2 regions of the Caldifermentibacillus hisashii genome follow, and region 2 is predicted to be linked to the other one. Evidence: riboswitches for the same ligand, from Rfam matches in the RefSeq annotation. Region 2 holds a riboswitch; the other holds the start of a gene.
What was found. Region 2 has a riboswitch for cyclic di-GMP ahead of NSQ14_RS03160 (EAL domain-containing protein). Riboswitches for the same ligand answer to the same signal wherever they lie in the genome.

Region 1: another riboswitch for cyclic di-GMP. It lies ahead of NSQ14_RS16215 (HD-GYP domain-containing protein); the one in region 2 lies ahead of NSQ14_RS03160 (EAL domain-containing protein).

The regions. Positions count from the first base shown of each region.
Region 1 covers NZ_CP155467.1:3,343,865-3,349,068, forward strand. The annotation lists gene NSQ14_RS16205 (YigZ family protein) at 1-275, shown strand, start outside; gene NSQ14_RS16210 (class D sortase) at 408-1,001, shown strand; cyclic di-GMP riboswitch class I at 1,746-1,848, shown strand; gene NSQ14_RS16215 (HD-GYP domain-containing protein) at 1,885-2,772, shown strand; gene NSQ14_RS16220 (LytR family transcriptional regulator) at 3,192-4,124, shown strand; gene NSQ14_RS16225 (ABC transporter permease) at 4,341-5,204, opposite strand, start outside.
Region 2 covers NZ_CP155467.1:668,753-673,956, reverse strand. The annotation lists gene NSQ14_RS03175 (ABC transporter ATP-binding protein) at 1-13, shown strand, start outside; gene NSQ14_RS03170 (ABC transporter permease) at 10-1,218, shown strand; gene NSQ14_RS03165 (hypothetical protein) at 1,288-1,647, opposite strand; gene NSQ14_RS03160 (EAL domain-containing protein) at 1,640-2,389, opposite strand; cyclic di-GMP riboswitch class I at 2,664-2,762, opposite strand; gene NSQ14_RS03155 (response regulator) at 3,746-4,381, opposite strand; gene NSQ14_RS03150 (sensor histidine kinase) at 4,374-5,204, opposite strand, start outside.

The DNA of each region.
Region 1 (5,204 bases), 1.3 Mb from region 2:
AAGGGTTAAACGCAACCGGAATCGTTGAGCGGAAATTGACGCGTATCATGCACACGATCGTTGATTATACTTGGCTGGGTAAGCTGGAAAATGATTTGCGATCATCTGTTTACACGATTAAAGAGATCCATTATTTTGATAAAGTCGAATTGGAAACATATGTTGATTTTGGACAAGAAGATCAGTTTAAGGAATGGATGATTGAACATACGAATGGTCAAGCAAATATTGTTGAAGGCGAAACCATATACTTAGAAAAATTAATTGAGGAATAAAACGAATGGCAAAATAATATAACAGTCTTCTCTTTCACATATATTCCAGTAAATATATGCGACACGTAACGGCATATTGTATAATGAAAGAAAGAAAATTTTTAGCGATTTCTCCATAAGGTGGGATTTTTGATGAAACGATTCCTGAAAATATTGATCGGTCTTTTGTTTACAACAGGATTCATTTTGATCGGATATGCCTTATATCACATTTGGGACGGAAACTATCAAGTTGAAAAAAGAATCGTAGAAGCCAAAAAAATCGTCGAACAAAACAATAATGATTCACAAATCGACCCTTCCTCTCTCTCTTATCAAAAAGGGGAAACAATCGGTATATTAAAAATCCCAAAACTAAAAAAAGAGCTGCCAATTATTGAAGGGACGGATGAAGAAGAATTAGAAAAAGGGGTCGGTCATTATACAGGAACCGCCTATCCATTGCAAAACGACCAAATCGTCCTTTCCGGTCACCGGGATACCGTGTTTCGTAATTTTGGGGAATTGGAAACAGGTGATACGTTTATCGTCGAACTTGAATATGGAAAATTTAAATACGAAATCTATGAAATGGATATCGTTCCGGCAGACGATACAACGGTGATTCGTTCGACGGCCCCGGATGAAATCTTAACGGTAACCACCTGCTATCCCTTTCACTACATCGGCAATGCGCCGGAGCGAGCCATTTTTTATGCCAAACCGGTTTCAAAAGGAAAAGAGTGACGCTTCTCTTTCAAAACCATAGTTAGCTTACAGACTGCCGCTTGGAAGCATGATATACCGGTTGCGCTAGATATGCTGATACTGGTGTGAAATCTGCCATACCTTATTGTGCCAATCGTTCATTAAAACAAAAAGTATTGAGAATGTAGTTATATCAAAATTCCACCATAAAATGGGCACCATAAAGTTAAAATAAACTTTATGGAAGCCCGGATTTTTTAAAAAAACTTAGTAGACTACATTCCTACATTTTGGACTAAAAAATAAATACATTGAATCAGAACAGAACGTATTTACCGTTGGATACCACCCTATTTTTCGTTCTTTTGGACTATATATGACGATAAAAAAAATAATTAGCGATCCCTACTATATATTGTGTTAAATTTGCCATTATGAACACTGTATCTAGTTTTTATTCATAATAACAATAATTTTTAAAAGGTTTCCAAAAAGAAATAGTTCATTCTTACTATATACAAATAGTATATTACGAATAAAATTAAAATAGTGGCTACCATCAATAGGAAATTTTTGAAGACTTTGTATCATACTAATTTCACTCTTTACCATGGTCGACATAAATTTAAAATATGAATATTTTATTGTAAAATATGCATTTTTTGGTATAATAAATACTAGAAAGTAATTATTCAAAAATTTCTTAACCTATTTATTAAAATAAGCTTACCCACTATTCATATTTGCTAGAATTTGAGTGGATAGCTCTAGAAATTTGGTATACATGATTAAAGGCAAAACCATTGAAAAATGGTGACGCAAAGCTTAAGGGACTAACGTGTGAAAGGAACTAGACCAAGTAACACTATGTTTGCCAGCTGCCTATGTATACTCCTTCAAAAAATTCGGAGGGGTGCCTGATTTGTATACAAAACCAGTCAATTGGTTAACGATTGGAGATGTCTTAGCTGAAGATATCATTATTGATCATGAAGTTATTTTTACTGCCGGTACTGTGATAACACTAAATAAAATTTTAAAATTACAGTCTCTGGAAATAGCGTATGTAAAAGTTTCATCTACTCCATTTGCAACAGCAAATTATCAAAAGCAGACAATTATTTTTTCGGATTTAATTGCACAAGACTTTTATAACTTTTTGATAAAAAACAATAAAAACCAACGTTATTCAATCTTATTAAAGGACAATGAAGATTTCCAATTTGTAACCAATCATGCTTTACTGAATATGAACGAAAGCGTCGTCAACTTATTATCTGCATTAAAATCCTGGGATAATTGTTCTTATAAACATGTGCTTGATGTGTTTGTGATCGCTGCGCAATGGATGCGTTATCTGGGTATGACGGTAAGTGCTGATGATTGCTATGGCCTGCTTTTGCATGATATTGGCAAAATCAAAGTTCCACGTTCAATTCTGATAAAAAATCAAAGTTTAACCAATGAAGAATATGAATATATTAAAATGCACACAGAAAATGGGGATTGTATACTCAAAAGCCTTAATTTTCCTAACATTGTTTGCGATATGGCAAAATTTCACCATGTTCGATTTAATGGAACAGGTTACCCGAAAACATACCCTGAGGTTCTCGATATCAGAATAAAAATGTTAATGATCGTTGACGTGTTTTCAGCACTAACCTTAGATCGTCCGTACCGAAAAGCTTATAGTTTTGAGGATGGTCTGGATATTCTGAAAATGGAAGCGGATGGCTTTGATAAAGACCTTTTGCAGCAATTTATCAATTTTATCAAATATAAAATGGAAAAAATTCCGCAAAGGTGATTATTTATAAAAGAAACCTCATTTTTGACATATTTTTCATTCTTTGATACGGATTGGGAACACTAATAAAGGAAAGTTCAATCAGTGGGGGAATCCCCACTGATTATTTTAGGAATTCAGCTTAAAGTGCACAAGGAATGCTACGAAGCACGGGAAGGCTTCGAAAGCATGGGCTCCACAGTTGAAAAAGCAATGGCTTTATCAACGAATACATCGCAGCCGAATTATTTCGGTAAACAACTACGGCTCTGCCTTCTCCTAAAGCTCGGACGCCCGAGTTTCTTTATTTTTTTCTTCAATTTTTATCTAAATTTATCAAATTTCGTTTGATTTTGTTAACTTTTACTGTATGATTTTTATAGTTATGATTTTAAAAAATGTAAAACGAAATCAACAACTACGTTCATGGAGGGAATCAATTGAAAAGGGTCAAGGAAAAAAAGAAAAAGAGAAGATGGTTACGGTATACCATGATTATTCTTGGGGTATTACTCATCGGAATTTGCGGATATCTTTATTCTATTTATCATTCATTAACCAATGCGGTAGATAGTATGCACCAGCCGATTAGAGAAACATCTGAAAAGAGGCAAGAAACCGTTACATTGGAGAAAAAAGATCCGTTTTCCGTTCTTTTGCTCGGTGTGGATCAACGGAAAAATGATCGTGGTCGTTCAGATACTATGATTGTCATGACGGTTAATCCAAAAACGGAATCAATTGAAATGGTAAGTATACCAAGGGATACCCGTACAGAAATTGTCGGGAGAGGGACGATGGATAAAATCAATCATGCCTATGCTTTTGGCGGTGTGGAAATGTCAATCGATACAGTAGAACACTTTCTAGATATACCGATTGATTATTTTATCCAAATTAATATGGAAGGTTTTCAAGAAATCGTTGATGCAGTTGGTGGTATAACCATTGAAAATGATTTTGATTTTACATATGAAGGCGTTCATTTTCCAAAAGGAACGATCACATTAAACGGAGAGAAAGCATTAAAATATTCCCGGATGCGCTATGATGACCCTAAAGGTGACTTTGGTCGACAATTACGGCAACGGAAAATTATCGAAGCCGTTATTCGGGAAGGAGCGAGCTTAAAGTCATTAACAAATTATGGCGATATATTTTCAGCGCTTGGGAATAATGTAAAAACAAATTTAACCTTTGATGAAATGGTCGATATCCAGGCCAACTACCGGCAAGCAGCTAATAAAATTAAACAACAGCAAATTAACGGTACAGGAACGAAAATAGATGGAATTTATTATTATCAGGTTCCTGAAGAAGAACGCCAAGCCATTTCAAACCTGCTCAAAAATCAGCTTGAAATTGCAAGTTAATCAGAAGGGACTGTCTAAAAAGTCAACATAATGACTTAGGACAGCCCCTTGGACTTTAAAATAGCTGACGAGAATAGGTTACTTCTACAAAATTGAGAGTTTCCCACCTCAAATAAACTTGAAATAGCGCTAGAAAACTGAAAAATGATCCGGACAGTTCCTACCTATACACATGCTTCAGCAATTTGCAGATACAATGTTCCTTCACATTAACGTTTAAGCTCTCATCCATTTCCAAATTTCCCCTGGTGTAGCGTTTTTCCCATACAATAAAATCCCAACTTTAAAAATTTTCCCTGCCAATTTCATAAATAACCATACACTCATGATTAAAATGGCCAGCGATACAGAGATTTCGACCCAAGACCATTGATCCAACATAACTAACCGAAACAACAAAATCACCGGCGAAGTAAATGGTACATAAGATAACACTTGTGCCAAAATACTTGTCGGATCGCTTGCTACCGGTCCGATAAAGAAAAACGAAACAAACGGGATCATAATGACTAAACCTTGGAAATTGCCGGCTGTCGATATATCAGACATCGTTGCACCAATTCCGACAAAAATTGCTGCAAACAATAAATAACCAAGTACAGCAATTAGAAGGAAAAGTAGCAATTCCGGAACAAATAAATATTCGAACAATGGCAAGTCATTCATTGCCCACAAAATGAAAGGAATGCCGAATGCGATAAAGACTGCCACTTGCACAAAGCCTAACACAAAGTATCCGACAATCTTCCCTTGCATCAGCTCCCCCGGTGTAACCGAGGATAAAATGATTTCAGCAATTTTATCCTTCTTCTCTTGTGAAGCACTTTGGAAAATCATCATCCCGGTAAAAATAATCGATAATAAAATAACACCTGCAAAGACTCCCGGTACGATTCGCTGCATCAACTGTTCCTGATCCATTGCTTGTTCTTTTTCTGAGTTTTCACCCAATTCGTCAACCGATAAGGCTTGAATCGTAATTGGCGTAGAAACAGCCGCTAATTGATCCTCTGTCAACCCAAGATTTTGCATCTGAACTAATTTAACCGCTTCTGTAAAAATTTGTACTTGACTTGATAT
Region 2 (5,204 bases):
GAGAAGGCCATGAGTATAGTTGAAAGTTTTAAATTAGCATTATCCTCCATTTGGAAACATAAGGTACGTTCGATTTTAACCATGCTCGGGGTTATTATCGGGGTCGCTGCGGTGATTATCATTGTTGCCATTGGTCAGGGTGCAAAAACAAAAATGACCGAAGAATTATTTGCTACAGAAGAAAATGCTGTTGATCTTTGGTACGAACCGATTCCTGTCGAAGGGCAAGATGAATCTGAGATGAGTTGGGAGGACCCTGTGTTAACTTCTGAGGATGTAGAAGTATTATCCAAGGTTCCGGGTGTTAAAGCCGTTATTGCCACCAATCAAGGCTGGGGGCCGATGGTTTACGAAGACAAGCAAGGAGAAATGCAAATTACCGGGGTCGGACCCGAGTTTTTCACTGCCAGAAATATTCAAGTAGTTGAAGGACGCCCGATAAATTCAAGAGATACAGACGGTTTGAATCGTGTAATTATGGTTGACACGAAAGCCAGAGAAAAATTTTTCAAAAATAAAGCAGATATTATTGGTGAAATTGTTGACGTAAACGGGAATCCTTATAAAGTTGTGGGCGTTTATGAGTCCCCGATACCGGAACAATATCGTAGTGAAGATGGTGAAATGCTCATGCCCCGTACGGTGATTTCGATGATGTTCGGGAATAGAGAGATTGAGCAGTTAGCCGTTGTCGCCAGTGACCCGGAAAAAATATCTGAAACAGGAAGACTTGCTGCCGAAACATTAACGAAAGCGAAAAAACTTGAAGACGGGCAGTACAACATCAATGACTTTTCAGATTACGAAAAAGAGGTAGATACGGTTATTAACTTGATGACACTTTTCATCGGAAGTATCGCCGGAATTTCCTTATTAGTAGGCGGAATTGGCGTTATGAATATTATGCTTGTTTCGGTGACGGAAAGAACGAGGGAAATTGGACTGAGAAAAGCGATCGGTGCGACACGCGGCAGAATATTATTACAGTTTCTTATTGAATCAATGACATTAACTTCAATTGGCGGTCTTGTTGGTATTGGACTTGCTATCATCGGGGCTATGATGGTTTCAAAATGGTCGCCTATTACGGCAACGGTTAGTCCGATTGTCATAATCATCGGGGTTGGATTTTCTGCGTTCATTGGCATTATTTTTGGCATCCTTCCCGCCAACAAAGCATCCAAACTTAGCCCAATCGACGCATTGAGGTATGAATAGGAGAACATACAAGGGTTCTCCTATTTTTTTTACGCTTTCAAATCATTTTCTGGTAGCCTCAGCCTTGCCCTAAAACCTGAGCCATAAACGAACATTACTTATTGAGAAATCAACTTTTGGTATTGCTTTTCTGTTTTTTATATTTTCTAGGAAAAAGATAAAGTTTTTTATATCCTTTAGAACCTGCATAAAATCGACAATACTAAAATTAATGGAAATATGGTATTTAATATAGCCATACAAAACTTTTTCATCAATAAAATCAATAAACTTAATATCTGTATAGGAATACACATAGTGTAATATTCGGTTTAACGATTCCTTAATTTCTTTATACATTACATTTGAGGGATCAAGATCAAACTGCTGCTTTAATAAATTCCACCGATATTCTTCCTTCAATTTCGGCAATTTATTCTCGTTAATCACTTGTAACTACTTCTTCCTTTTTTATATAAGTATTCAATAAGGCTGGTTTTCCTAAAAAATATCCTTGTCCGTACGTAACCCCATTTTCTTTGGCACTCATTAAGTCCTCCTCAGTTTCCAATCCCTCTAAAATCACGCTGGAGTCAAGCAGCTGAATCATTGACTTTAATACTTTCTGTTTATTAGGTGTTCTTGATAAACCTTCTGAAAAGTACTTATCTAATTTCACAATATCCGGATTAATTTCAAGAATCGTTTTCATATTTGAATATCCTTTTCCTACATCATCAAGTGCCACCAGAAATCCATTTTTTCTTAATTGACCGATCGCATTTTTAAATACCGGTAAATTTATTTCACATTCAGATTCATTTATTTCAAAAACAATCTGCTGTGGAGAAAGATTAGTCATTAATAATATTGTTTGTAAAAATTCTTTCATACCAGAACTCAGTATGGTTGACGGAAACACATTAATGAATAAAAATAATCCCGTTAAATCGGATTCTCTCTCAGAAACAAATCTAAAAACAGACTCGATTGAATATTTGTCCAGCTTTATTAACTGTTTTGTTGACTTGGCCATTTCAAATAAACGTTCAGGATTATGGACTTGTTCTGATCTCAATAAAAACTCATAGCCAATAATTTTGTTTTGCTTTAGTTCAAAAATTGGCTGAACAACATGATAAAAATTGTAGTTATTTTTATTTAACGACATCTGCTTTTCTAACTTACTCATTTACGCACCCCGACTTTACCACATATTTTAAACAAACTTGGGCGCCCGAGCCTTAAGGTGACTCGTGACGCATAGTTCACCGAAAAATTAATTTTTTCGGCTTGATGTATTTTCGCGTAACTTTCCTTGTTACACTTACACTTAATACTTAAAATTTCCCGCAACAAACGAATTCATATCCTTTTGGAAAATTTATCCTTTCTTATAGGTATAAAAAAATGACTACTCCCGGTCACCCTAGAATAGCCATTGTAAAGATAAAACTGATTCATCCGTTGGCAACCAGGCGATCATAGTAGAAAATCTTTGAATTTCCAACCTTAGACCCTAGGCTTTGCGTCCTATCCTTTCGAATAGTTTGCCCTAAAATATTTGATTTTTTATCGTACTCATCCTGTAAAAAGCGACATTCTTCACAAAAGTTACAACAAATGTTCCAGGTTCCGGTGAAATGGCGCTACTCCCTTTTCACGTATGAAAAACATACACTCCGCTGTCAAAGGAATTCGTTTTCTTAATTTTTTTCCCTCACTTTTGAAAATGTACTAAAATTCACTTTTACAGCATCGATTTTCTTTACATTTTTTCGTTTGATCACTCATTTCATTCTTCAATAGAATAACGAAAATATTTTAGTTAATACGTTGCCCTAGCATGGCTATGCTCAATACTGATCATTACTTTGAATTTTAAAATTGTTGCGGACTCTTGGAGTGTTTGCATCATGATAGGGAAATCTATTGTTGGGAACGCTTCTAGCCACACAAAAATCTTTATCTACTATATTTTTATATTGCTTTTTACAATAACTAACTTTATTACAAATTTCGATAAAATTCAACATTTTTCTCGAAAATTTATGTCCTACTAAATACCCAAATAGCCTATTTTTGAGAGTCTTATCCTCAAAAAAACTATTTCATGTCATACTAAATATGGGTTATTCAAATTTTGCAGAAAACTTTTCATAAGGTGTGACTTCAAAAAATTAGGTTGGTGAATCAATGACCCACCAACCGAACCTTACTATGCTTTGTTTTCTATTAACGTTAAGGCAGCAAATAATACTTTATCTCAATCCATCATTCCATAATTCAATGAATCAATTACATCTATTGGAACACCTTTCGGATCACACAATGTTTTTAATGATTGGAGTTAGCGTACTTGTGGTCCAAGTAAAACTAGATCGATTCCTTCATCGAGTACGTTTGCAAGCTCTGACTCGGGATGTGCTTTTATTTGTACATCCAATCATCTCTTTTGAGCCCGCCTCTGACATTTTCTTTTCCAGCATACTGGTTGACATTCCACCTGCGCAAAACAGTCCAATCTTAACTACCATTTACTCCTCCCTTACTCACCAACTAACCCATGTTTAAATGCATAGATAACAGCCTGTGTCCGGTCCTGAACTTCTAATTTTCCTAATATATTGCTTACATGAACTTTTACAGTTTTTAATGCGATGAACAATTCATCAGCAATTTCTTGATTGCTTTTTCCTTGAGCCATTAATAATAATATTTCCATTTCACGTTCTGTTAATTGGTCATGTTTTTTAACAACGGGCTTTTCACGCATTTTTGTCATGATTTTCCCGGTTACTTCCGGCTCTAATACAGATTTCCCCCGGTATGTTTCACGAATGGCTTTTGCGATTTCTTCGGCCTTCGATGTTTTTAGCATATAGCTTGTTGCTCCTGCTTCCAATGCCGGATACACCTTTTCATCATCAAGGAAACTCGTCACAATAATAATTTTTGCTTCCGGCCAGTTTTCCATGATTTGTTTTGTCGCCTCAATTCCATCCATTTCTTTCATGACAAGATCCATTAAAATAATGTCCGGTCGCAGTTCTAAGGCAAGTTTTACCGCTTCCCCGCCATCATCTGCCTCTGCAACAACCACAATATCCGGTTGAGCCGATAGATAGGCAGAAACACCGATCCGCACCATTTCATGATCATCGGCAAATAATACGCTAATCATCGCGATTTTCCTCCTTTTGCAAAATAGGCACTTTTACTTCCATTTGCGTACCTTGATTTGGCAAGCTGACGATTTTAAAAGTCCCGCCAATTTCATATGCACGTTCACGCATGTTTTGCAAGCCATATGAGCCTGTTTTTACCTCGTCCAAATGAAAACCAACACCATCATCTATTACGCGCAGGATAACCGATTCATCCCGTTTAATTAATAAGATCTGTAATTTCGTTGCTTTTGCATGGCGTAATGTATTAGAAAGTGATTCTTGCAGGATTCGGAACAATTGATCTTCAATTCCCTTATCAACGGAAAAATCCTCTATTTTACATATCGTTTTCATCGGTACTTTTTGTGTTAGTTCGGCCAGAAGCTCACGAATACCTTCCTGAAGTGATTTTCCCTTGAGCTGTACCGGACGTAAGTGTAAAAGTAATGCACGCATCTCCAGCTGGGATTGGTGAATCATTTTTTCCACCATTTGCAGTTGTTTTTTCATCTTTTCATCTATAGGTGAATTGGATTCATTGATGGCAGACATCATCATCGACGAAGCAAACAACTGTTGACTCACGGAATCATGAAGTTCTCTTGCTAAACGATTTCGTTCCTGTACAACAATTTCTTGGAGGCTTTTTTCCCGTTCATTTGCTCGTTCTGTCACAAGACGCTGTGAGTACTCGGTTTGCTTTCTGATTTTCTCTTGAATTTTTGCAATCTGTGCGGCAATACTTTCAATTTCTTTATAACCAACTTCATCTGATGAGATTGGTTGACCTTTGATAATTTCATCTAAATTTCGGTGGATCTGATCGATTCGCTGTTT